DNA from 4 places in the Planomonospora corallina genome. Region 3 is predicted to be linked to each of the others. Evidence: predicted binding sites of a transcription regulator. Region 3 holds the regulator's gene; each other region holds the start of a gene.

Region 1 (5,433 bases), on a different contig from region 3:
GCTCGGCGCCGGTGGAGATCACCACCACCCGGGGGCGGGGCCGTACCAGCACGCGGCGGCGGCCCACCCCCGCCAGGATGCCGAGCTGCGCGGGGCCGATCCGGGTCCCGGCCGGCAGCACCGCGTCCCCGGCGTGCACGTCCTCGCCGGCCAGCCGGATGGCGTTCCCCTTCGGGGCGGGGCGCTCGATCACGACCCGGGCGGTGCCGCCGTCGGTCCACTCCACCGGGACCACCGCGTCGGCGCCGGCGGGCAGCGGCGCGCCGGTCATGATGCGCATGGCCATGCCGGGGCCGAGCGCGTGCAGTCGGCCGTCGCCCGCGGCGACGTCGTCGACCACCGGCAGGGTCACCGGGCCCTGCGACGCCGCCTCGACGTCCTCCGCCCGTACGGCGTAGCCGTCCATCGCCGAGTTGTCGAACGGCGGCAGCGGGACGGGGGAGGTCACCTCCTCGGCCAGGGTGGTGCCCAGTGCCCGCTCCAGCTCCAGCTCCAGCGGGGCGAGCGCCCGGACGGTGCGCAGGATGTCGGCGAGGTGCTCGTCGACCGATCTCATCGGAGCCGTCTGCGGGCTCGGAGGAACGCTCATCGCGACGCCAGGAACTCCTTCAGCCAGGGCAGGAACTCCTCCGCGAGGTCGGGCCGGTCCGCGGCGAACTGCACGACCGTGCGCAGGTAGTCGAGCTTGTTGCCGGTGTCGTAGCGGCGGCCGCGGAACAGCACGCCGTGGACCGGTCCGCCGCCCTCGCCGCCGCGGCCGGCCAGTGTGCGCAGGGCGTCGGTCAGCTGGATCTCCCCGCCCCGGCCCGGAGGGGTGTTCTCCAGGACCTCGAAGACCGCCGGGTCGATCACGTAGCGGCCGATGATCGCCCAGTTGGAGGGGGCCTCCGCGGCCGGGGGCTTCTCCACCAGGTCGGTCACCCGGACCACGTCCTCCTCGGCGGTGGCCTCGATGGCGGCGCAGCCGTACAGGGAGACGTGGTCCTCGGGGACCTCCATCAGCGCGATGACACTGCCGCCGTAGGTGTTGCGGACGTCGATCATGCGCTTGAGCAGCTCGTCGCGGGGGTCGATCAGGTCGTCGCCGAGCAGGCAGGCGAACGGGCTGTCGCCCACGTGCTGCTTGGCGCAGAGGACGGCGTGGCCGAGGCCGCGCGGCTCGCCCTGCCGTACGTAGTGGAGGGTGGCGAGGTCGGCGGGCTCGCGGACCTGGGAGAGGCGCTCGTCGTCGCCCTTGGCCTCGAGGGCCTCCTCGAGCTCGATCGCCCGGTCGAAGTGGTCCTCGATCGAGCGCTTGTTCTTGCCGGTCACCATGAGCACGTCGAGCAGCCCGGCGGAGACGGCCTCCTCGACGACATACTGGATCGCGGGCTTGTCGACGATCGGCAGCATCTCCTTGGGCGTCGCCTTGGTCGCCGGCAGGAAGCGGGTGCCCAGACCCGCCGCGGGGACAACGGCTTTCGTCACGGGATCGAAGTCGGCCATACCGAAACCTTAGTGGAGGGACCTGTGGACAAGCTGAAGTTGCGGTCGTTGATCCGCCAGCGGCGCGCCTCTATCCCGGAGGCCGAACAGTATGCGTCCTCTGTCCGGATTCGGGAGACCTTGCTGGACCAGCCGTGGGTGCAGATGGCCGGGCTGGTCGCCTGCTACTGGTCGGCCGGATCCGAGCCCGCCACCCACGGGCTGGTCTTCGCGCTCTGGAAGCACGGCGCGACCGTGATGCTCCCGGTGCTCCGCGACGACCTCGACCTCGACTGGGCGGTGTACGACGGGCCCGACAGCCTGACCCCCGGCCGCTTCGGGATCATGGAGCCGACCGACGTGCGGCGCGGGGCCGACGCGATCAGGACCGCCGCCCTGGTGATCGTCCCCGCGCTGGCGGTCGACCGCTCCACCGGCGTACGGCTCGGCCGGGGCGGCGGCTCCTACGACCGCGCGCTGGCCCGGGTCGGGCCGAACGTGCCGACGGTCGCCCTGCTCCACGAGGGCGAGCTGCTCGACGGCGTCCCCGCCGAACCGCACGACCGGCCGGTCCGCTACGCCGCCCTGCCCGGCGGCCTCGTCCGCCTGGGGACGGATCAGCCTGCCGAATAGGACAGAATGGTCCTCGAAGTGAGAGGAGGGGCCAGAGGGAGATGGACATCTGGCTGCTTCTCGGTTCGGGGATCGTCATCGCGTGCATCGTCGCGGTGCGCGTCGCCCACGGCAGCGGTCTGCCCAGTCTCCTCATCTTCCTCGGCTTCGGCCTGGTCCTCGGCGAGGCCGGCTTCGGCCTGCAGTTCGACGACGCCCAGCTCGCCCAGCAGATGGGCCTGATCGCCCTGGCGATCATCCTGGCCGAGGGCGGCCTGACCACCACCTGGAGCCACATCAAGGGCTCCATCCCCACCGCCGTGGTGCTGGCCACCGTGGGCGTCGCGGTGAGCATCACCGCCGTCGCCGTCCCCGTGCACTTCCTGCTCGGCATGGACTGGCGGACCTCCCTCCTGCTCGGCGCGGTCCTCGCCTCGACCGACGCCGCGGCGGTCTTCTCCGTCCTGCGCCGGCTGCCGCTGCCGCCGCGCCTGTCGGGCATCCTCGAGGCGGAGTCCGGGTTCAACGACGCCCCCGTCGTCATCGCGGTCGTGCTGCTGAGCACCAGCACCTCGCCCCATCTCGGGACCGCCCTGCTCGAGGTCGTCTTCGAGCTCGTGGTGGGCGCGGCCGTCGGCCTCGCGGTGGGCCCCGTGGGCGTGTACGCGCTGCGCCACGTCGCGCTGCCGGCCGCCGGCCTGTACCCGATCGCGGTGCTCGCGCTGGCCTTCGCCGCCTACTCCGGGGCCGCCTCCCTGCACGGCAGCGGTTTCCTCGCCGTCTATCTGGCGGCGCTGGTCATGGGCAACTCCCAGATGCCGCACCGGACGGCCAGCCGCGGCTTCGCCGAGGGGATCGCCTGGCTGGCCCAGATCGGCCTGTTCGTCATGCTCGGCCTGCTGGCCAGCCCTTCGGAGATGCCGGGCGCGATCGTCCCGGGGCTGGTCGCGGGCCTGATCCTGGTCGCGGTCGCCCGGCCGCTGTCCATCATGGCCTCCGCCCTGCTGCTCCGGCTCACCGGGGTCGACCGGCTGAACTGGCGGGAGCAGGCATTCCTGTCCTGGGCCGGGCTCCGGGGCGCGGTGCCGATCGTGCTCGCCACCATCCCCTGGGCGGCCACGTTCATCGACGACGCCACCGCCAAGCTCGTGTTCAACGAGGTCTTCGTCATCGTGGTCGTCTACACCCTGCTCCAGGGGCCCACGCTGCCGTGGGTGGCGAGGCGGCTCGGGGTCACGGCCCCGGAGGAGGCCCGCGACCTGGCGGTGGAGTCCGCTCCGCTGGAGGAGCTCAACGCCGACCTCCTGCAGATCCGGGTGCCGCCGACGTCCAAGCTGCACGGCGTGGAGGTCTTCGAGCTGCGGCTCCCGTCCGACGCGCAGGTCACGCTCATCGTCCGGGAGGGCAAGTCGTTCGTGCCGTCGGAGTCCACCCGGATCCGGACCGACGACCAGCTCCTCGTGGTGGCCACCGCGGCCTGCCGGGAGACCGTCGAGCAGCGGTTCCGCGCGATCAGCCGCCGGGGCAAGCTCGCCGGCTGGTTCGGCGAGCACGGCGCCTGACCGCCGGCCGTACCGGCTCGCGGGACCGTCCCGGCTCCGGCGGGCTCGGCCGCGGAGTCCCTGGTTGCGGCGCGGTTGCGGGGACCCGGCCGCAGGGCCCTGCCGGAATGTGACCGCTCTCGCTCGCGTTTATGCTTGTCGACGCCGTACCATTAGCAGTCGCGCCAGTCGAGTGCCAATCGGCGCGGACCGAATGAGGAGGAGAGCGTGCCCACCTACCAGTACGCCTGCACCGCCTGTGACAACCAGTTCGAGATCGTCCAGAAGTTCACGGACGACGCGCTCACCGTCTGCCCGAGCTGCCAGGGTGAGCTGCGCAAGGTGTTCTCTGCGGTCGGCATCGTCTTCAAGGGTTCCGGCTTCTACCGGACCGACAGCCGGTCGTCCAGCTCCAGCACGGTGAGCTCGACCTCGTCGAGTTCGACGAGCTCCTCCACGTCGAAGGAGTCGTCGGGGTCCTCCGCTCCCGCCGCCCCGGCTCCCGCCCCCGCGGCCGCGGCCTCCTGACGGACGGCGCCTCCCCCGGCTGCGCCCTCCTGACGCGCGCCTCCTGCGGCGGTGCTTCCTGAGGCGGTGCTTCCTGAGGCGGTGCTTCCTGACGCGCGGACGGGCCCGGGCCGGGCCCGTCGGCGGGGAACCGCCAGTGCAGATCCACCAGCGGAGATCCACCAGCGGGAACCCGCCGGCCGGACGTCAGCGGGATCAGTGGGGATAGGGGCGGTCGGCCATCGCGCCGAGCAGTTCCCTCGGCAGCCGGTCCAGCAGCTCGCGCAGCCCGGCGTGTTCCTCGGGGTTCCAGTCCTGGATCACCCGGGCGAGGCCCTCACGGGCCTGCGCGACCAGCCGGTCGGCCACCCGCTCCCCCTGAGGGGTCAGTTCGAGGCTGAGCCCGTCCTCGGCCCGGTTGACCAGACCGCGCTCCACCAGGTGGGCGACGTACGGCCGTCCCCTGTCGATGCTCACCCCCGCCCTCTCGGCCAGGTCCGCGCCCGCCTGGGGACCGTGCGTGCCCAGACGGGCGATCAGCCAGACCGAGCCGGCCGGAAGGTCGTGCAGGCCCACCAGGTCACCGAGCCGGCGGTAGTAGTCGCGGCGCATGGCCTCGTCCGCCAGCCGCCACAGCCCTCTCTCCACCTCGTCGAGTGAGGAGCGCTCGGTGGGCACGGCGCCGTAGTTCTCCCCCGGGTCGGTCGCCCTGACGGTCTGCCGCAGCGGCAGCTCCGGCAGGAACCACGCCGCCGCGAACGCGACCAGCGCCACCGGCGCCCCGATCAGGAAGACCCGGGCGATCGCGTCGGAGTAGGCCTCCAGGAACCCCGCCGCGGCCTCCGGCGGCAGCTTCCCGATGACCGTCGGATCCCGCTGGGCCGCCTCGCTGAGGCCAGGCGGAAGCTGCACCGTCCGGGAGAGGCGCGCCAGGTCGTCCGAGAGCCGCGCGGTGAAGATCGCACCGGCGAGCGCGACGCCGAAGGATCCGCCGATCGCGCGGAAGAACGTGGCGCCCGAGGTGGCCGTCCCCAGGTCCTCGAAGTCCACGGCGTTCTGCACCGCGATCACCAGGACCTGCATGACCAGGCCGATCCCCACACCCAGGACAAGCAGATAGGCGCTCAGCTCCACCATGCCGATGCCGGCGTGGATGCGGGAGAGCAGGTAGAGCCCGAGCGCCGCCAGCGCGCTGCCCGCGATCGGGAAGGCCTTGTACCGGCCGGTGCTCGAGATGAGCTGCCCGCTGACGATCGAGGTGACGAGCACCCCGCCCATCATCGGCAGCAGGTACAGCCCCGACATCGTG
Region 2 (5,433 bases), on a different contig from region 3:
CACCACGCCGTGGTCGGCGCGCTCCTGGAGCGAGGTCCTGGAGCACCTCGGATTCCCGGAGGGCGGCGAGGGGACGGGCGGCGCCGTCACCGAGCTCACCCTGGGCTTCCGCGTGCCGCGCGAGGTCCTCGACTACGCCGCCCGGCTGCTGCCCTCCGTCGCCCCCGGGCTGGCCGCGCCGCGCTCCCTGCGCCCCGGCGCGGGCTCCCTGACGGTACGGCACACGCCCGACCTGGCCGCGTCCCTCGCCGAGGCGGCCGCGCAGGCGCTGCGGCGGGAGGGCTCGATCGGCGTCATCGTCCCCGACGCCCGCGTCACCGCGGCCTCCGAGGCGCTGTCCGGCCTCGACCACCGCGTGCTGGCCCCGGACTCCGTCTCGGAGCACCGCCTCCTGATCGTCCCGGCCACCCTCGCCAAGGGCCTGGAGTACGACCACGTCATCGTGGTGGAGCCGGCCGACATCGTGGAGGCCGAGCCGCGCGGCCTGGCCCGCCTGTACGTGGTCCTGACCCGCGCGGTCACGTCCCTGACCGTGCTGCACTCCAGGGATCTCCCGGCCGAGCTGACCGGCTGATCCCCGGGCCGGAGCCCTCCGTCCCGGGATACACGAAAGCCCTCCGAACAGGCGTTCGGAGGGCTGACATTTTGCAGTCAGTTGAGCACTCACGGTCCGCGCCACGTGAGGTGCCCGGAAAAAGGCTTACCCCGGGGGGCTTGCTCAGCAGAGGCGTCCCCGGGGCACACATCACTCATGGTAGCAGACCATGAGCGGCGCGGAAAGGAACACAATGAGCGGCATCCTTTTCCAGAAGGTCTGCGACGCGGTCTCGACCGAGCGACTTCGCCCCTTTCTGAGAACTTGTGGCGGCGCGCTCGATCATGCGCTCCGTCTCTACGCGTGGAACATAGAGATCTCCAGTGCCTTCCACGGCCCCCTCCACTGTCTCGAGGTCGTTCTGCGCAACGCCATCGACCGGGAGTTGAACGCACTCTTCCGACGCGCCGACTGGTGGAACGCCCCCGCACTCGATCTGGCGCCTCAGGCCCGGCAGGCCGTGGCATCCGCATGCGCCACGGTCGCCCAGAACTACGCTCATCCGACGAACGGCCATGTGATAGCCGAACTCTCCTTCGGCTTCTGGACCAGCCTGCTCGGCACCGGAAACAGATATGACATGCGGCTGTGGCGCCCGGCACTTCATCGGGCCTTCCCCGGCTACCGCGGCCCACGGCGCGCGCTCCACAGGACCTGTACCACCTGCGCAAGCTGCGGAACCGGATCGCGCACTACGAGCCGATCCACCAGCGGCACCTCACCGCCGACCACACGAAGCTCCTGCGGATCCTCAGCCACATCTCCCCCGAGACGACCGACTGGGTCCGGGCCAACGACCGGGTGCCCGAGGTGCTGGCCCGGCGGGCCGACGTGTGCGCGGCGGCCGTGCCGACCCGCTTCTGAGGCGGCTGGTAGCGTGCCGGGCATGGGGATGATCATCCGGTACGGGCGGATCGGGGACGTCGAGGCGTTGCTGGCCTTCTGGCTGGTGGCCGCCGAGGGGACCGACCGGCACGACGACCCGGCCAAGGTGACCGCGCTCATCGAACGCGATCCCGAGGCGGTCCTCGTCGCCGAGGTCGACGGCGAGATGGCCGGCACGCTGATCGCGGGCTGGGACGGCTGGCGGGCGCACCTGTACCGGCTGGCCGTGGACCCGGCGCGGCGGCGGCAGGGGATCGGGAGCGCGCTGATCCGGGCGGCCGAGGAGCGCTTCGCGGCGTTCGGCGCGTTCCGCGCCGACGCGATGGTGCTGCACGACAACGATCTCGCCCACCACGCCTGGGGAGCGGCGGGCTACGCGCCCCAGCCGCAGTGGGCCCGCTGGGTCAAGCCGCTGACCTGACGGCCCGGAAGGACACGGGACGACCCGGAAGGGCCCGGCGCCGATCGCCGCTGTCTTCTCCGCGCACCGGGTGGGTCTCCCGCCGCAGAGGCCGGGACCTCGGTCCTTCCGGGAAGGCCCGCCGGAAACACCGGGACGGCGAGGAGCACCGGGACGGCGAGGAGCACCGGGACGGCGAGGAGCACCGGGACGGCGAGGAGCACCGGGACGACGAGGAGCACCGGGACGGAAAAGAAAGGGCCGGTCCCCTGAGGGGACCGGCCTCTTCTGTCACGCGGGAGACGGACTAGAAGTCCATGTCGCCGCCGCCACCGGGCATGGCGGGGGCCTTCTCCTTCTCGGGCTTCTCGGCGATGACGGCCTCGGTGGTGAGGAACAGCGCCGCGATGGACGCCGCGTTCTGCAGAGCGGAACGGGTCACCTTGGCCGGGTCGATGATGCCCGACTCGAACATGTTGACGTAGTCGCCGGTGGCGGCGTTCAGGCCCTCACCCGGGGTGAGGTTGCGCACCTTCTCCACCACGACGCCGCCCTCGAGACCGGCGTTGACCGCGATCTGCTTGAGCGGCTCCTCCAGGGCCTTGCGGACGATCGCGGCACCGGTGGCCTCGTCGCCGTTCAGCTCCAGCTTGTCGAAGGCCTTGGCGCCGGCCTGCAGCAGCGCGACACCGCCGCCGGGGACGATGCCCTCCTCGACCGCGGCCTTGGCGTTGCGGACGGCGTCCTCGATGCGGTGCTTGCGCTCCTTGAGCTCGACCTCGGTCGCCGCGCCGGCCTTGATGACGGCCACGCCGCCGGCCAGCTTGGCGAGACGCTCCTGGAGCTTCTCGCGGTCGTAGTCGGAGTCGGTGTTCTCGATCTCGGTGCGGATCTGGTTGACCCGGCCCGCGATCTGCTCGGCGTCGCCGGAGCCGTCGACGATGGTGGTCTCGTCCTTGGTGACGATGACCTGGCGGGCGCGGCCGAGCTGGTCGAGAGTGGTGCTCTCGAGCTTCAGGCCGAGGTCCTCGCTGATGACCTGGGCACCGGTGAGGATCGCGATGTCGGTCAGCATGGCCTTGCGGCGGTCGCCGAAGCCCGGGGCCTTGACGGCGACCGAGCGGAACAGGCCGCGGATCTTGTTGACGACCAGGGTGGCCAGGGCCTCGCCCTCGACGTCCTCAGCGATGATCAGCAGCGGCTTGCCGGCCTGCACGACCTTGTCGAGGACGGGGAGCAGGTCCTTGTTGGCGGAGACCTTGGAGTTGACGACGAGGACGTACGGGTCCTCGAGGACGGCCTCCATGCGCTCCGGGTCGGTCACGAAGTAGGGCGAGATGTAGCCCTTGTCGAAGCGCATGCCCTCGGTGAGCTCGAGCTCCAGGCCGAAGGTGTTGCTCTCCTCGACGGTGATGACGCCTTCCTTGCCGACCTTGTCCATCGCCTCGGCGATCATCTCGCCGATCTGGGCGTCGCCGGCGGAGATGGAGGCCGTGGAGGCGATCTGCGCCTTCGTCTCCACGTCCTTGGCGAGCTTGGCCAGCTCCTCGGAGACGCGCTCGACGGCGGCCTCGATGCCCTTCTTCAGGGCCATCGGGTTGGCGCCGGCGGCGACGTTGCGCAGGCCCTCGCGTACCAGGGCCTGGGCGAGGACGGTGGCGGTGGTGGTGCCGTCACCCGCGACGTCGTCGGTCTTCTTGGCGACTTCCTTGACGAGCTCGGCGCCGATCTTCTCCCACGGGTCCTCGAGCTCGATCTCCTTGGCGATCGAGACACCGTCGTTGGTGATCGTGGGAGCGCCCCACTTCTTCTCCAGCACGACGTTGCGGCCCTTGGGGCCGAGGGTCACCTTCACGGCGTCCGCGAGCTGGTTCATGCCGCGCTCGAGACCGCGCCGGGCGTCCTCGTCAAACGCGATCATCTTGGCTGCCATACGGCTAGACCTCCCAAACACAGGGTGGCGTGCACCGGATCGAGCCGACGCCCGCGACGGCATATGGACCCGCGACTCCGTTGGCGGGTCCCATCGCCTCGATCCTGGGTTGGCACTCTCATACAGAGAGTGCCAACGAACTGTTTAGCACTCTACCCTGCCGAGTGCAAGCCGCGCCGCGCTGAGCTGGGCTTCGCCCAGAGCGAAGGGTAAAAAACGGATGATCCATGCAGGTCGCGGACATACCCGCCTACACGGAGACGCGAAGGCCCGCACGTAAGCCCGCACGCAGAGTCCGCACACGAAGGACCGCACGTGAAGGGCCGCGCACGCGAAGGCCCGGCCCACCGGGAGAACCGGGGACCGGGCCGACGTGCGGGAAGGTCCGACGGACTGCGGTGCCGCGGGACCTTCCGACCTCTTCCCGCGACCGGGCGGACGACCGGATCAGACGGTCCGGACGGCCTCCGCCTGCGGACCCTTCTGCCCCTGGGTGATCTCGAACTCGACCCGCTGGCCCTGCTCGAGCGCCCGGTAGCCGTCCATCAGGATCGCGGAGTAATGGACGAACACATCCTTACCACCGTCTACCGCGATGAAGCCGTAGCCCTTGTCCGCGTTGAACCACTTGACGGTGCCCTGCGCCACTTCCGACTCCTCTTACCGACCTTGAAGACCACGCCCATTCCACTCGCGAAGTCTTCGATCTCCGCGGCGAAGGCCATCGCCCCATCGATCGTTCTCGACCATACCTGTGGGACACCGTGGGGCAACAGAGTCAATCCATCAATCATCCGTTTAGCCATGACTTCGGCACGAGAACAAACTTTTACTCTAGCTGTAATTTAGTTCAAAATTCCATTATTTCCTGATGTCCCAGATATGAACCCTCGTCACAAAACACGACACCCGCACGCGGCCGAGGCCGGTGCGGGTGTCGTGACGGCGCCCCGTCGAGCGGCGGACGCCCGGAGGCGCGGGGTGCGGGTCAGCCTCCGGCGACCGCCGGAATGATGGAGACCTGAACGCCGGGCGGCGTGGCGGTGTCGAGGTTGTCCGCGAAACGGACGTCCTCTTCTCCCACATAGACGTTGACAAAACGCCGGATCTTGCCCGTTTCATCGAGAATCCGGGCACCGATGCCGGGATAGTCGGCGTCGAGCTTCTCCAGGACCTCCCGGAGGGTCGCCCCTTCCCCGCTCACCTCCGCGGCACCATTGGTGTAAGTCCGAAGAATCGTCGGAATCCGCACGGAAACGCTCATGGTCGAGTACCTTTCAGGAGTTCTCAGGCGAGGGCGGTACGGAATGCGTCGAGAGAAGGCCGGATCACGGCGGTGGGACGCGCGTGCCCGGAAACCGCGTCGAGGGTCTTGAGCCCCTCACCGGTGTTCAGCACGACCGTCTCGCCGTCCGGGTCGAGCCGGCCCTCGGCGACCAGCTTGCGCAGCACGCCGACGGTGACACCGCCCGCCGTCTCGGCGAAGATGCCCTCGGTCCGGGCCAGCAGCCGGATCGCGTCGACGATCTCCGCGTCCGTGACGTCCTCCACCGCGCCGCCGGTGCGCCGGGCGATGTCCAGCACGTACGGCCCGTCGGCCGGGTTGCCGATCGCCAGCGA
Region 3 (5,433 bases):
CACAACCTCCTCTACTGGACCGGCGGCGACTGGTGGGGCGTCGGTCCCGGAGCGCACAGCCACGTCGGCGGCACCCGGTGGTGGAACGTCAAGCATCCGGCGGCCTACGCCGGGCGGCTCGCCTCCGGCGTCTCGCCCGCGCACGCGCGGGAGGTGCTCACGCCCTCCGACCGCGCGGTGGAGCGCCTGATGCTCGAGCTGCGGCTGGCCGGCGGGTTCCCGCTGGCGGAGATCGACCGGTCGGTCGTGATCGCCCGCGCGCTGGCCGACGGCCTGCTGGAGACCGGGCCGTTCAAGGAGGGGCAGGCGGTGCTGACGCTGCGCGGGCGCCTGCTTGCCGACGCCCTGGTGCGCGACCTCGTCAGCTGACCGGAACGGAGAAGGGCCGCCCGAGGGCGGCCCTGAGGTCCGGTCTCCGCGGATCGCGGCGGACGTCAGCTGACGAAGCGGATGGTCATCGGGTAGCGGTGATTCTCGCCGCGGTTGGCCGCCACTGCGGCGATGACCATGAAGACGAGCGAGCCGATCCAGATCAGCGGCAGCAGCAGGAAGCCGATGAGCGCGAACGCCAGCACCCAGGCGACGACGTAGGCGATCAGCAGGGTGAGCTGGAAGTTCAGCGCCTCGCCCGCCTGGTCCCGCACGTAGGGGGACTGGTCCTTCTTGACCAGGTAGATCACCAGCGGGCCGAGGAAGCCGGTCAGCAGGCCCAGCAGGTGGCAGAGCATGGCCATGGTGGTGTCGTCGCTGCCGGGGCGCGGGCCGCGGTGGCCGTAGGCGCCGTACGGGGCGGGCGCACCGTACGGGGCGCCGTACTGGGCACCGTAGGAGGCGCCGTACGGGTCGTAGCCTCCGTAGGGGGTGCCGGGGCCGGGCGCGCCGTACGGGGCGTGCGAGCCGTAGGGGTCCTTGGCGTGGGGTGCGCCGTACGGGTCGTAGGGGCCGGCCTGGCCCTGCCCGCCGGTCTGACCGTACGGCGAACCGGCCTGGCCGTACGGCGAGGACTGCGGGGAGTGGTCCTGGCCGGAGGCGCCGTACCCTCCCCCGTACCCCCCGCCGTGGCCCTGCCCCGGCAGGCCGTACGGCCCGCTCGGCTGCGTCGCGCCGTGGTCTCCGGTCCCGGGGTGGGAGCCGGCGGGATTCTCGCTCATGGACCCTCCTGATGGGTCGTGAAGTGATCAGCCGGTCTCGTCGGCGGCCGTCACGAAGTCGATCAGTTCCTCGACCCGGCCGAGCAGCTCCGGCTCCAGGTCGGCGTATGTGGTGACCGCCCCGAGGATCCGCCGCCAGGCGTCGCCCGGCGCGAGGTCCCAGCCCAGGGCGGCGATGACCCCTTCCTTCCACGGTACGCCGCGCGGCACGGACGGCCAGGCGGGGATGCCGAGCACCGCCGGCTTGACCGCCTGCCAGACGTCCACGAAGGGGTGGCCGGCGACGAGCACGTGCGGAGAGGAGATCTGTGCGGCGATCCGGCTCTCCTTCGACCCGTCGACCAGGTGGTCCACGAGCACGCCCAGGCGGCGTCCGGGGCCGGGCCCGAACTCCGCCACGATCGCGGGCAGGTCGTCGACGCCCTCGAGGTACTCCACGACCACGCCCTCCACGCGCAGGTCGTGCCCCCAGACCTTCTCCACGAGCGCGGCGTCGTGCACGCCCTCGACGTAGATCCGGCTCTCCCGGGCGACACGGGCGCGCAGCCCCTCCACCGCTATGGAGCCGGAGGCGCTGCGCCTGGGTCCCGCCGGGGCGGCGGCGGGCCGCACGAGCGTCACGGCCCTGCCCTCCAGCAGGAACGCGGCGGGCTCCAGCGGGAAGACCCGCTGCCGCCCGAACCGGTCCTCCAGGGTGACGGCCTCCTTGTCGCAGGCGACGACGGCGCCGCAGAAGCGGCCGTCGGCGTCCTCCACGACCAGGCCGTGCTCCGCGGGGACCTCGGGGATGGTCCCCCGGCCGGGCCGCCGCCAGTCGCCCGCCAGCACGTCACGTCCGTACATCGCCGCCTCCTGCGCCCTCGGCCTCGGGAACCTCAGGGACGGTAGCAAAGGCGGCGATCACGCGTCAGGGGACCGCGGGCGCTCACCACGCGCCGGCGGCGATGCGCTTGCGGGCGCGGCTCCGCTTCACCAGCACGACGATGGTCACGATGACCGCCAGCAGGAAGCCGAAGGCCGGGATCAGGACCAGCCCGGCGGTGCCGCCCACGATCGAGTCGGCGGCCAGCTCCTTGCCCACGCCGAAGCGGGCCTGGCCCTCGCCCTGGACGGCGCAGCCGATCGTGTACTCGCCCGCCTGGTCGACGCCGACCCGGAAGGCCTGCTCCCAGGCGATGCCGTCGTCGCCGGTGACGGTCGTCTGCACGGTCGGCTGCGTCAGGGCGCCCTCCGGGGTGCCCTGCTGGAAGCCGCACTCGAACCGGGTGCCCTCCTCCGCGCTGACGTAGATGGCTGGGCTCCCGGCCGGGTCCAGCTTGACCTTCACGAACTCGCCGGAGTTGAACGAGGACGTGGGCGCGGCGTCGGTGACGGTGCCGAAGATGCCGCCGATGAAGACGAGGATGCCGGCGCCGATGGAGACGAACGCCAGCAGCCAGGCGCCGACGATCCAGCCGATGCTCGGCTTCACCTTCGGGGGCGGGCCCGCCGGGACGCCGTATCCGGGCTGGCCGTAGCCGGGGGCGCCGTACGGCTGGGCGGGGGCGTGCGGGGAGGGGGTGTGACCGGGGGCGCCGAAGCCGCCTCCGGCGGAGTTTCCGAAATTGTGCGACATGCGAAGAAGTGTGAGGCTTGCCGCTTGTATTCCAGTGGCAGTTGACTTGACGACCAGGCGCTCCACGCTTGCAGGCCGCCTTATCGCACCCCGGGGGCGTCGGCCGTACACTTGTTGGCACTCGGGAACACTGAGTGCCAGTCCCGGTGTTCTCCGTTCGGGCGTGCACGGTGCAGGCAAGGAGGTGAGCGCGGTGGTCGACGACCGCAAGCTCGCGGTGCTTCGCGCCATCGTGGAGGACTACGTGTCCACCAACGAGCCGGTGGGCTCCAAGGCCCTCGCCGATCGGCACAACCTGGGAGTCTCGCCGGCGACGATCCGCAACGACATGGCGGTGCTGGAGGAGCAGGGCTACATCACCCAGCCCCACACCAGCGCCGGCCGGGTGCCCACCGACAAGGGCTACCGGCTCTTCGTCGACCGGCTCTCCCAGGTCAAGCCGCTCTCGGCCGCCGAACGCAGGGCGATCGAGAGCTTCCTGGCGGGCGCGGTCGACATCGACGACGTCGTGACGCGCACGGTGCGGCTGCTGGCGCAGCTCACCCGGCAGGTCGCCGTCGTGCAGTACCCCTCGCTGACCCGCTCCACCGTCCGGCACGTCGAGCTCGTCCCGCTGAGCGAGCGGCGCCTGATGTTCGTGCTCATCACCAACACCGGCCGGGTCGAGCAGCGCGTGGTCGAGCTGCCCGACGTGGTGGACGAGGGCCGCGTGGCCCACCTGCGCGCCCTGCTCAACGCCTCCCTGGACGGCTGCGGCCTCACCAGCGTCCCGGACAAGATCGCCGACCTGCCGGACCGGCTCCCGCCGGAGGACCGGCCGCTGGCCGCCACGGTCCTGTCGGTGCTCCTGGAGTCCCTCGTGGAGCGCCAGGAAGAGAAGATCGTCTTCGCCGGGGCCGCCAACCTGGCGGGAGCCGACTTCACCGTCGGCCTCCGCGAGGTCCTGGAGGCGCTGGAGGAGCAGGTGGTGCTCATGCGCCTGCTCGGCGAGACCTCCGACCCGTCCTCGCTGACCGTGCGGATCGGCTCGGAGAACCCCTACACCGGACTTCAGGGGACGTCGATCGTCGCCGCCGGATACGGTTCGGGGGGCAACCAACTGGCCCGGCTCGGTGTGCTGGGGCCGACACGAATGGACTACCCGGTCACGATGGGCGCGGTGCGCGCGGTGGCACGCTACGTCAGCCAGATCCTGGCTGCATCCTAAGAGGTCGACTAAGTGGCTAAGACTGACTACTACGGCACCCTCGGGGTGCGCCGTGACGCCAGTGCGGAGGAGATCAAGAAGGCCTACCGCAGGCTGGCCCGTGAGCTGCACCCCGATGTGAACCCCGATCCGGCGACCCAGGAGCGCTTCAAGGAGATCACCCAGGCCTACGAGGTCCTGTCCGATCCCAACAAGCGCCAGATGTACGACCTGGGCGGCGACCCGTTCGGCGGGGGCGGCGCGGGTGCCGGCGGCTTCGGCGCGGGCTTCCCGTTCAGCGACATCATGGACGCCTTCTTCGGCACTGCGACGGGGGGAGCCGGCCGCGGGCCCCGCTCCCGGGCCCGCCGGGGCCGCAACGCCACCATCCGGGTCGAGCTCGACCTGCGCGAGTCGGCCTTCGGCACCACCCGCGAGCTGGTCGTCGACACCGCCGTGCTCTGCGAGGTCTGCTCCGGCTCCGGCGCGGCGTCCGGCACGCACCCCGACACCTGCGACATGTGCCGCGGGCGCGGCGAGGTCTCCCAGGTCACCCGCTCCTTCCTCGGCCAGGTCATGACCTCCCGGCCCTGCCCCCAGTGCAACGGGTTCGGCTCGATCATCCGCCACCCCTGCCAGGAGTGCTCCGGCGACGGCCGGGTCCGCACCCGGCGCACCATCAAGGTCCGCATCCCGGCGGGCGTGGAGGACGGCACCCACATCCAGCTCGCCGGGGAGGGCGAGATCGGCCCCGGCGGCGGCCCGCCCGGCGACCTGTTCCTGGAGATCGTCGAGCGGCCCCACGAGATCTTCGAGCGGCGCGGCGACGACCTGCACTGCACCGTGCAGATCCCGATGACGGCCGCCGCCCTCGGCACGATCCTGACCGTGGAGACGCTCGACGGCAGCGAGGAGATCGACGTCCGGCCGGGCACCCAGTCCGGGCAGACCATCTCCCTGTACGGCCGCGGCGTGCAGCGCCTCAACGAGACCGGCCGCGGCGACCTGCTCATCCACGTCAACGTGGAGACGCCCACCCGCCTCGACCCGGCCCAGGAGGAGCTGCTGAAGGAGCTGTCCAGGCTCCGCGGCGAGGAGCGGCCCCCCGGCAAGTTCGCCCCCGGCCAGCAGGGCTTCTTCTCGCGCCTGAGGGACGCGTTCAACGGCCGATGACGGCCCCCGTCTTCCTGGCGGACCCGGCGGACCTGGCGGAGCGGGAGTTCACGCTCGCCGGTCCCGAGGGGCGCCACGCGGCGGCCGTACGGCGGCTGCGGAAGGGGGAGCGGCTCGACCTGACCGACGGGGCGGGCGCCGTGGCCGAGTGCGTGGTCCTGGCCGCGGGCAAGGACTCCCTGCGTGTGGAGGTGCTGCGCCGCTACGAGGTGCCCGAGCCCCGGCCGCGCCTGGTGGTGGTGCAGGGGCTGCCCAAGGGGGAGCGGGGCGAGCTGGCCGTGGAGATGATGACGGAGGCCGGGGTCGAC
Region 4 (5,433 bases), on a different contig from region 3:
AAAGCTCCTTCACTCGCCGACGGTCCGCCGCGCGGTGGGATTGGTCCGGTATTGCTGATGAACGCGGTTGAACCGCAGACGGGAACGACTCCCGGGCGGCAACCATAGCGGCCGGACCAATGCCTTCAGAATCCGGAATTGAAAAGATCGCGATTGGCGACGGATTTCCAGAATCGGCGGTTAGGGCAGATCAGCACGGGTCGCAAATGAGGACAAACGGCCTGTCGATGACCCGGGTGAGAATAACCGTTGTGGATTTCTTTCCAGAGAGGCGAAGGTCTTTCCGGAGCCGCTCGACGTCGACCGCGGAGCCGCGTTTCTTGATCGTCACGTTCCCCGTGTCGCGCTCGCGGAGCGCCGCCCGCAGCCGCTTGAGCGAGAACGGCAGCACCTCGTGCACCTCGTAGCACGCCGCCCAGGGGGTCCGCGCCGGGGTGTCGGAGGTGATGTAGGCGATGTGCGGGTCGATCAGGCGCCCGCCGACCAGCGCGGCGACGTCCGCGACCAGGTGCGCCCGGATCGCCGCGCCGTCCGGCTCGTGGACGTAGCGGCCGACGGGACCCGTCTCCGCCTGGCCGGGACCGGGGCCGGGCGTCAGCGTCAGGCCCGACGGCAGCATCGTGGCCCGCCGCTCCACCCCGCCGGTCAGCGCGCCCGCCCAGATCACCGCCTCCTTGACCTCGCCCCGGAACGAGACCCACTCGGCCTCGGCCCCGGCGGGGATGAACTCGTACGGGATACCGGGCGCGACCTTCAGGCAGGCGGCCCGGGCCCGGCCCACCATGTCCAGCACCTCGGGCCAGGCGGGCGAGTACGCCAGCGGGTCGAAGGTCCTGCCGCGCGCCGTACGGCGGGCGGGATCGGCGAAGAGCACGTCGAAGGCGGCCGGGTCCACGGTGCCGGCGTCCGCGGCGCGGACCGTTACGCGGTCGCCGAAGCCGAGCGCCTCGGCGTTGGCGCGGGCGACGGCGGCGGTGAGCGGGTCGGCGTCCACCGCCTCCACGGTGCAGCCGGCCCTGGCCAGGGCGAGCAGGTCCCCGCCGATGCCGCAGCAGACGTCGGCGACGCGGGAGCCCGCGGGGATGCGCCGGGCGCGGTGGTCGGCGACCTCGCGGCGGGTGGCCTGCTCCAGGCCGTGCGGGGTGAAGTACATCAGGTCGGCGTCGGCGCCGAACTTCTCCCGGGCGCGCCGCCGGAGCCCGGCCTGGGTGAGCGCGGCCGAGGTGAGGGAGGCGTCGTAGGTCTTCCTGAGCCGGGTCACCGCCGCCACGGGATCGTCCGCGGCCAGCTCCGCCGCCGCGGCGAGGGCCTCCTGTCCGCGCGGCGTCAGCAGTTCCCGGAATGCGTCGAGGTCCACGCCGCCCGACGCTACCGCCTGACGCCGGCCCGGACGGACCCGCCGGTCACCGGGCGGCGCCACCCCGGCTCAGCAGGTCGTTCAGATCGATCTCGACGGGGAACGGCACATCGACGGAGATCCGCCCGTGGTGGATGCCGGTGGGAGCGTACGACCGGGTGGCGGGGTCGAGCTCGTACACGTACACGACGGGCTTGTCCCCCTCCGCCTCGATACGCCAGAAGTGGATGAGACCTGCCGACGCGTAGCGCTCGGGCTTGACCTTGCGGTCGCGGAACTTCGACTCGGGTGAGACCACCTCCACCACCAGGTGGACCTCGGCGGGGGCATAGGAGGTCCGGCTGTTGTCGTCCGCGACGTCTGCGTCGATGACCAGGACGTCCGGGCAGGGTCGCTGGAACTTGTCGATCCTGATGTCCATCTGACTGACGGCGGCCAGATGCTCGGGGGCCTGGTCGTCGAGGCGGTCCGTGAGCCCGCGGATCAGCCGTTCGTGGAAACGCGTCTGGGGGGACATGAAGATGAGGGCTCCGTCGAGGAGTTCGATGCGCTTGAAGAAGTCCGGCTCGCCGTTGGGCCCGTCCTGGGGGAGCAGATCGAGGTCGTCGGCCGTCCACCCGCCGGGCGGGGGGTAGGGCCAGTCGGCGAGCGGGTCGCGGTCCCCGGGGGAGGCGGTCCTCTCGCTCATCGTGCTGGTCATGTCGCCCACCGTAGCGTCTTCCCCGTCACCGTTCGTGGTCATCGGATCACATTCCTGCTCGATGTCCGGCCGTCTTCCCCTATGTTCCCTCCCGCCGGTGCGGAGCGCGGCGGACCGGAGGCGGATCCGGGACAGGGCCTGCGGCCGCTCGTGCGATCCGTGGGCGGCCGGTGGCCGGGCGGAACAGGAGGGGGACGTTTCCGCGGTCGCGGTGACCGGTTCTCCGTGCCTTCGGATGTTCTCGCATATCAGGTGGCCGCCTTGAATCTCTTTGCCTTGCCCAGGGGGACGGCATGCCCCGTCATGGGGATGGCGTCCACCGGTGACGCATTCGGAATCGGATCGCCGGAGAACCGTCGTCATGTTTTTACGGACCGTCTACCACCGGAAAGCCTCCGACTGACCGGGCGGATCGCGTGGTTTTCCGTTTCCCGTGCTCCGGAGGCGGTCTTTCCTGGACGGTTTCCGTTCCGGGCGCGGTCTTTCCCGGACGGTTTCCGGGTGGGGTCGCCGTGTCCGGGACGGGTTCGGGACGCGGCGGCCCGCCGTACCCGGGAGGGAGCGGTCCGGGACGCTCACGGGTGGCTCCGGGGCGGAGCGCGCGGGGCGTCCCGGAGACCGGGGCGTGGAGGCCGCCCCGGCCCCGGGGCGGCGCCGCGGCGCGCGGGGCGGTCCTCGCCGCGGTGCACCTGACGTGCGCCTGACGTGCGCGGAGTTCGCTGGAAGCGCAGAAGAGGCGGTTCGTGTTGACTGTCAAGCCCTCCTTGCATACTGTTCCGTATTGGCACTCTCCCGGTGAGAGTGCCAATACACGCGATCAGGTCTGGCACCCGCGACGGCAGACCGCTGGTCGCCTCTTCTAGATCATTCAAATCAGAAGGGGAGGTCCGACGTGACGACCGCCACCAAGGTTCCCGTTAAGCCGCTCGGCGACCGCATCGTGGTCCAGCCGCTCGAGGCGGAGCAGACCACCGCTTCCGGTCTGGTCATCCCGGACACCGCCAAGGAGAAGCCGCAGGAGGGCAAGGTCCTCGCGGTGGGTCCCGGCAACTGGGACGAGGACGGCAAGAAGCGCATCCCGCTGGACGTCAACGAGGGCGACGTCGTCCTCTACAGCAAGTACGGCGGCACCGAGGTGAAGTACGGCGGCGAGGAGTACCTCGTGCTCTCCGCCCGCGACGTGCTCGCGATCATCGAGAAGTAGTCATCGCTTCACCGAAGATGTGACGTGTCGAGCCCCGGGCAGCGTGTCTGCGCCCGGGGCTCTGATGCGCCGACGTGCTTTTGAGAGAGGACTGTCATGCCCAAGATCCTGTCCTTCGAGGAGGACGCGCGCCGCGCCCTCGAGCGTGGGGTGAACGCCCTCGCGGACGCCGTGAAGGTGACCCTCGGCCCGCGGGGCCGCAACGTCGTCATCGACAAGAAGTTCGGCGCGCCGACCATCACCAACGACGGTGTCACCATCGCGCGTGAGATCGAGCTGGAGGGCGCCTACGAGAACCTCGGCGCCCAGCTGGCCAAGGAAGTCGCCACCAAGACCAACGACGTCGCCGGTGACGGCACGACCACCGCGACGGTCCTCGCCCAGGCGATGGTCCGCGAGGGCCTGCGCAACGTCGTGGCCGGCGCCCAGCCGCTCGCGCTCAAGCGCGGCATCGACCTGGCCGCCAAGGCGGTCAGCGACAAGCTGCTGGAGTCCGCCCGCCCGGTCGCGGACAAGCAGGAGATCGCGCACGTCGCGACGATCTCCGCGCAGGACTCCAGGATCGGCGAGCTGATCGCCGAGGCGTTCGACAAGGTGGGCAAGGACGGTGTCATCACCGTCGAGGAGTCCAACTCCATGGGCATGGAGCTGGAGTTCACCGAGGGTCTCCAGTTCGACAAGGGCTACCTGTCGCCCTACATGGTGACCGACCAGGACCGGATGGAAGCGGTCCTGGAGGACCCCTACATCCTGATCAACCAGTCCAAGGTCTCCTCCGTGGCGGACTTCCTGCCGCTGCTGGAGAAGGTCGCCCAGACCAAGAAGCCGCTGCTGGTCATCGCCGAGGACGTCGAGGGCGAGGCCCTCGCGGTCCTGGTCACGAACAAGATCCGCGGCACCTTCACCTCCGTCGCCGTCAAGGCCCCGGGCTTCGGCGACCGCCGCAAGGCGATGCTGCAGGACATGGCCATCCTCACCGGCGGCCAGGTCGTCAGCGAGGAGGTCGGCCTCAAGCTCGAGCACGTCGGCCTCGAGGTGCTCGGCACGGCCCGCCGCGTCGTGATCACCAAGGACACCACCACGATCGTGGACGGCGCCGGCGACGCCCAGGCGATCGCGGACCGGGTCAAGGAGATCAAGCTCGCCATCGAGCAGTCCGACTCCGACTGGGACCGCGAGAAGCTCCAGGAGCGCCTGGCCAAGCTCTCCGGCGGGGTGTGCGTGCTGCGGGTCGGCGCGGCCACCGAGGTGGAGCTCAAGGAGAAGAAGCACCGTCTCGAGGACGCCATCTCCGCCACCCGCGCCGCGATCGAGGAGGGCATCGTCTCCGGCGGTGGCTCCGCGCTCGTGCACGTCTCCAAGGTCCTGGGCGACCTGGAGCTCTCCGGCGACGAGGCGACCGGTGTCGCGGTGGTCCGCAAGGCGCTCGTCGAGCCGGCCCGCTGGATCGCCGAGAACGCCGGCCTCGAGGGCTACGTCGTGACCTCCAAGGTCACCGACCTGCCCGTCGGCCACGGCCTCAACGCCGCCACCGGCGAGTACGGCGACCTGATCGCCCAGGGCGTCATCGACCCGGTCAAGGTCACCCGCTCCGCGGTGCAGAACGCCGCCTCCATCGCCGGCATGCTGCTGACGACCGAGGCCCTCGTGGTGGACAAGCCCGAGGAGGAGGCCCCGGCCGCCGGCGGTCACGGTCACGGCCACGGCCACGGCCACTGATCTCCACCCGCATCCGGTACGGCTCGCACCCCGTGGGGGTGCGAGCCGTACTTTTTGGAGGAATTGTGAAATAAGCCGCAAATGGGCATAGGTCGCCCAGGTGCCGTGGATGCGGTTTATCACGAATAGGGGAACGCATTCCGCAATTGCGCGAAATATCAGACGGCTCGGGAAATCCGAGCGTCATCATCTGATTACGCTCCGCCGATCCCGTCTCAATGTGACCAATCCGTAGCCGTTTGCCATGACGACAGGCCCGATCGGTGCGGGCATCATGCCTACGTGACCGAGGGATGCGTCGCCGACGCCAAAAGTGGGGTAAGGCTTGCGACGAGATCTGACGGGATCGTCCACAAGGACGATCTCAAGGATCTGACAAGCCTCGCCGTTCAGGGGGATCGCAGCGCGATCGAATCCTTGCTCGCGCAGTTGCGTCCGATGGTGGTGCGCTAT

What was found. The regulator HrcA, encoded in region 3, represses chaperone genes, less so after heat shock. The targets are predictions, from matches to a motif close to TTGGCACTCTCNNNNNGAGAGTGCCAA.
Region 1: ACFOWE_RS21835 (FmdB family zinc ribbon protein) is a predicted target of HrcA. The motif match lies at 3,791-3,817, and genes of this name have one in related genera.
Region 2: groL (chaperonin GroEL) is a predicted target of HrcA. The motif match lies at 3,923-3,949, and genes of this name have one in related genera.
Region 4: groES (co-chaperone GroES) is a predicted target of HrcA. The motif match lies at 2,839-2,865, and genes of this name have one in related genera.

The regions. Positions count from the first base shown of each region.
Region 1 is NZ_JBHSBM010000024.1:164,946-170,378, reverse strand. Features, by position in the region: gene glp (molybdotransferase-like divisome protein Glp) at 1-556, opposite strand, end outside; gene galU (UTP--glucose-1-phosphate uridylyltransferase GalU) at 586-1,485, opposite strand; gene ACFOWE_RS21845 (5-formyltetrahydrofolate cyclo-ligase) at 1,498-2,097, shown strand; gene ACFOWE_RS21840 (potassium/proton antiporter) at 2,139-3,638, shown strand; gene ACFOWE_RS21835 (FmdB family zinc ribbon protein) at 3,846-4,145, shown strand; gene ACFOWE_RS21830 (MFS transporter) at 4,341-5,433, opposite strand, start outside.
Region 2 is NZ_JBHSBM010000019.1:25,156-30,588, forward strand. Features, by position in the region: gene ACFOWE_RS18505 (HelD family protein) at 1-574, shown strand, start outside; gene ACFOWE_RS18510 (hypothetical protein) at 1,184-1,459, shown strand; gene ACFOWE_RS18515 (GNAT family N-acetyltransferase) at 1,482-1,901, shown strand; gene groL (chaperonin GroEL) at 2,188-3,813, opposite strand; gene ACFOWE_RS18525 (cold-shock protein) at 4,261-4,461, opposite strand; gene ACFOWE_RS18530 (MoaD/ThiS family protein) at 4,802-5,077, opposite strand; gene thrC (threonine synthase) at 5,101-5,433, opposite strand, start outside.
Region 3 is NZ_JBHSBM010000017.1:225,931-231,363, forward strand. Features, by position in the region: gene hemW (radical SAM family heme chaperone HemW) at 1-369, shown strand, start outside; gene ACFOWE_RS14170 (DUF4870 domain-containing protein) at 435-1,151, opposite strand; gene ACFOWE_RS14175 (DUF3097 domain-containing protein) at 1,179-1,994, opposite strand; gene ACFOWE_RS14180 (hypothetical protein) at 2,077-2,766, opposite strand; gene hrcA (heat-inducible transcriptional repressor HrcA) at 2,960-3,973, shown strand; gene dnaJ (molecular chaperone DnaJ) at 3,986-5,125, shown strand; gene ACFOWE_RS14195 (16S rRNA (uracil(1498)-N(3))-methyltransferase) at 5,122-5,433, shown strand, end outside.
Region 4 is NZ_JBHSBM010000011.1:175,160-180,592, forward strand. Features, by position in the region: gene ACFOWE_RS05775 (class I SAM-dependent methyltransferase) at 191-1,357, opposite strand; gene ACFOWE_RS05780 (Uma2 family endonuclease) at 1,404-2,057, opposite strand; gene groES (co-chaperone GroES) at 2,950-3,261, shown strand; gene groL (chaperonin GroEL) at 3,358-4,980, shown strand; gene ACFOWE_RS05795 (sigma-70 family RNA polymerase sigma factor) at 5,326-5,433, shown strand, end outside.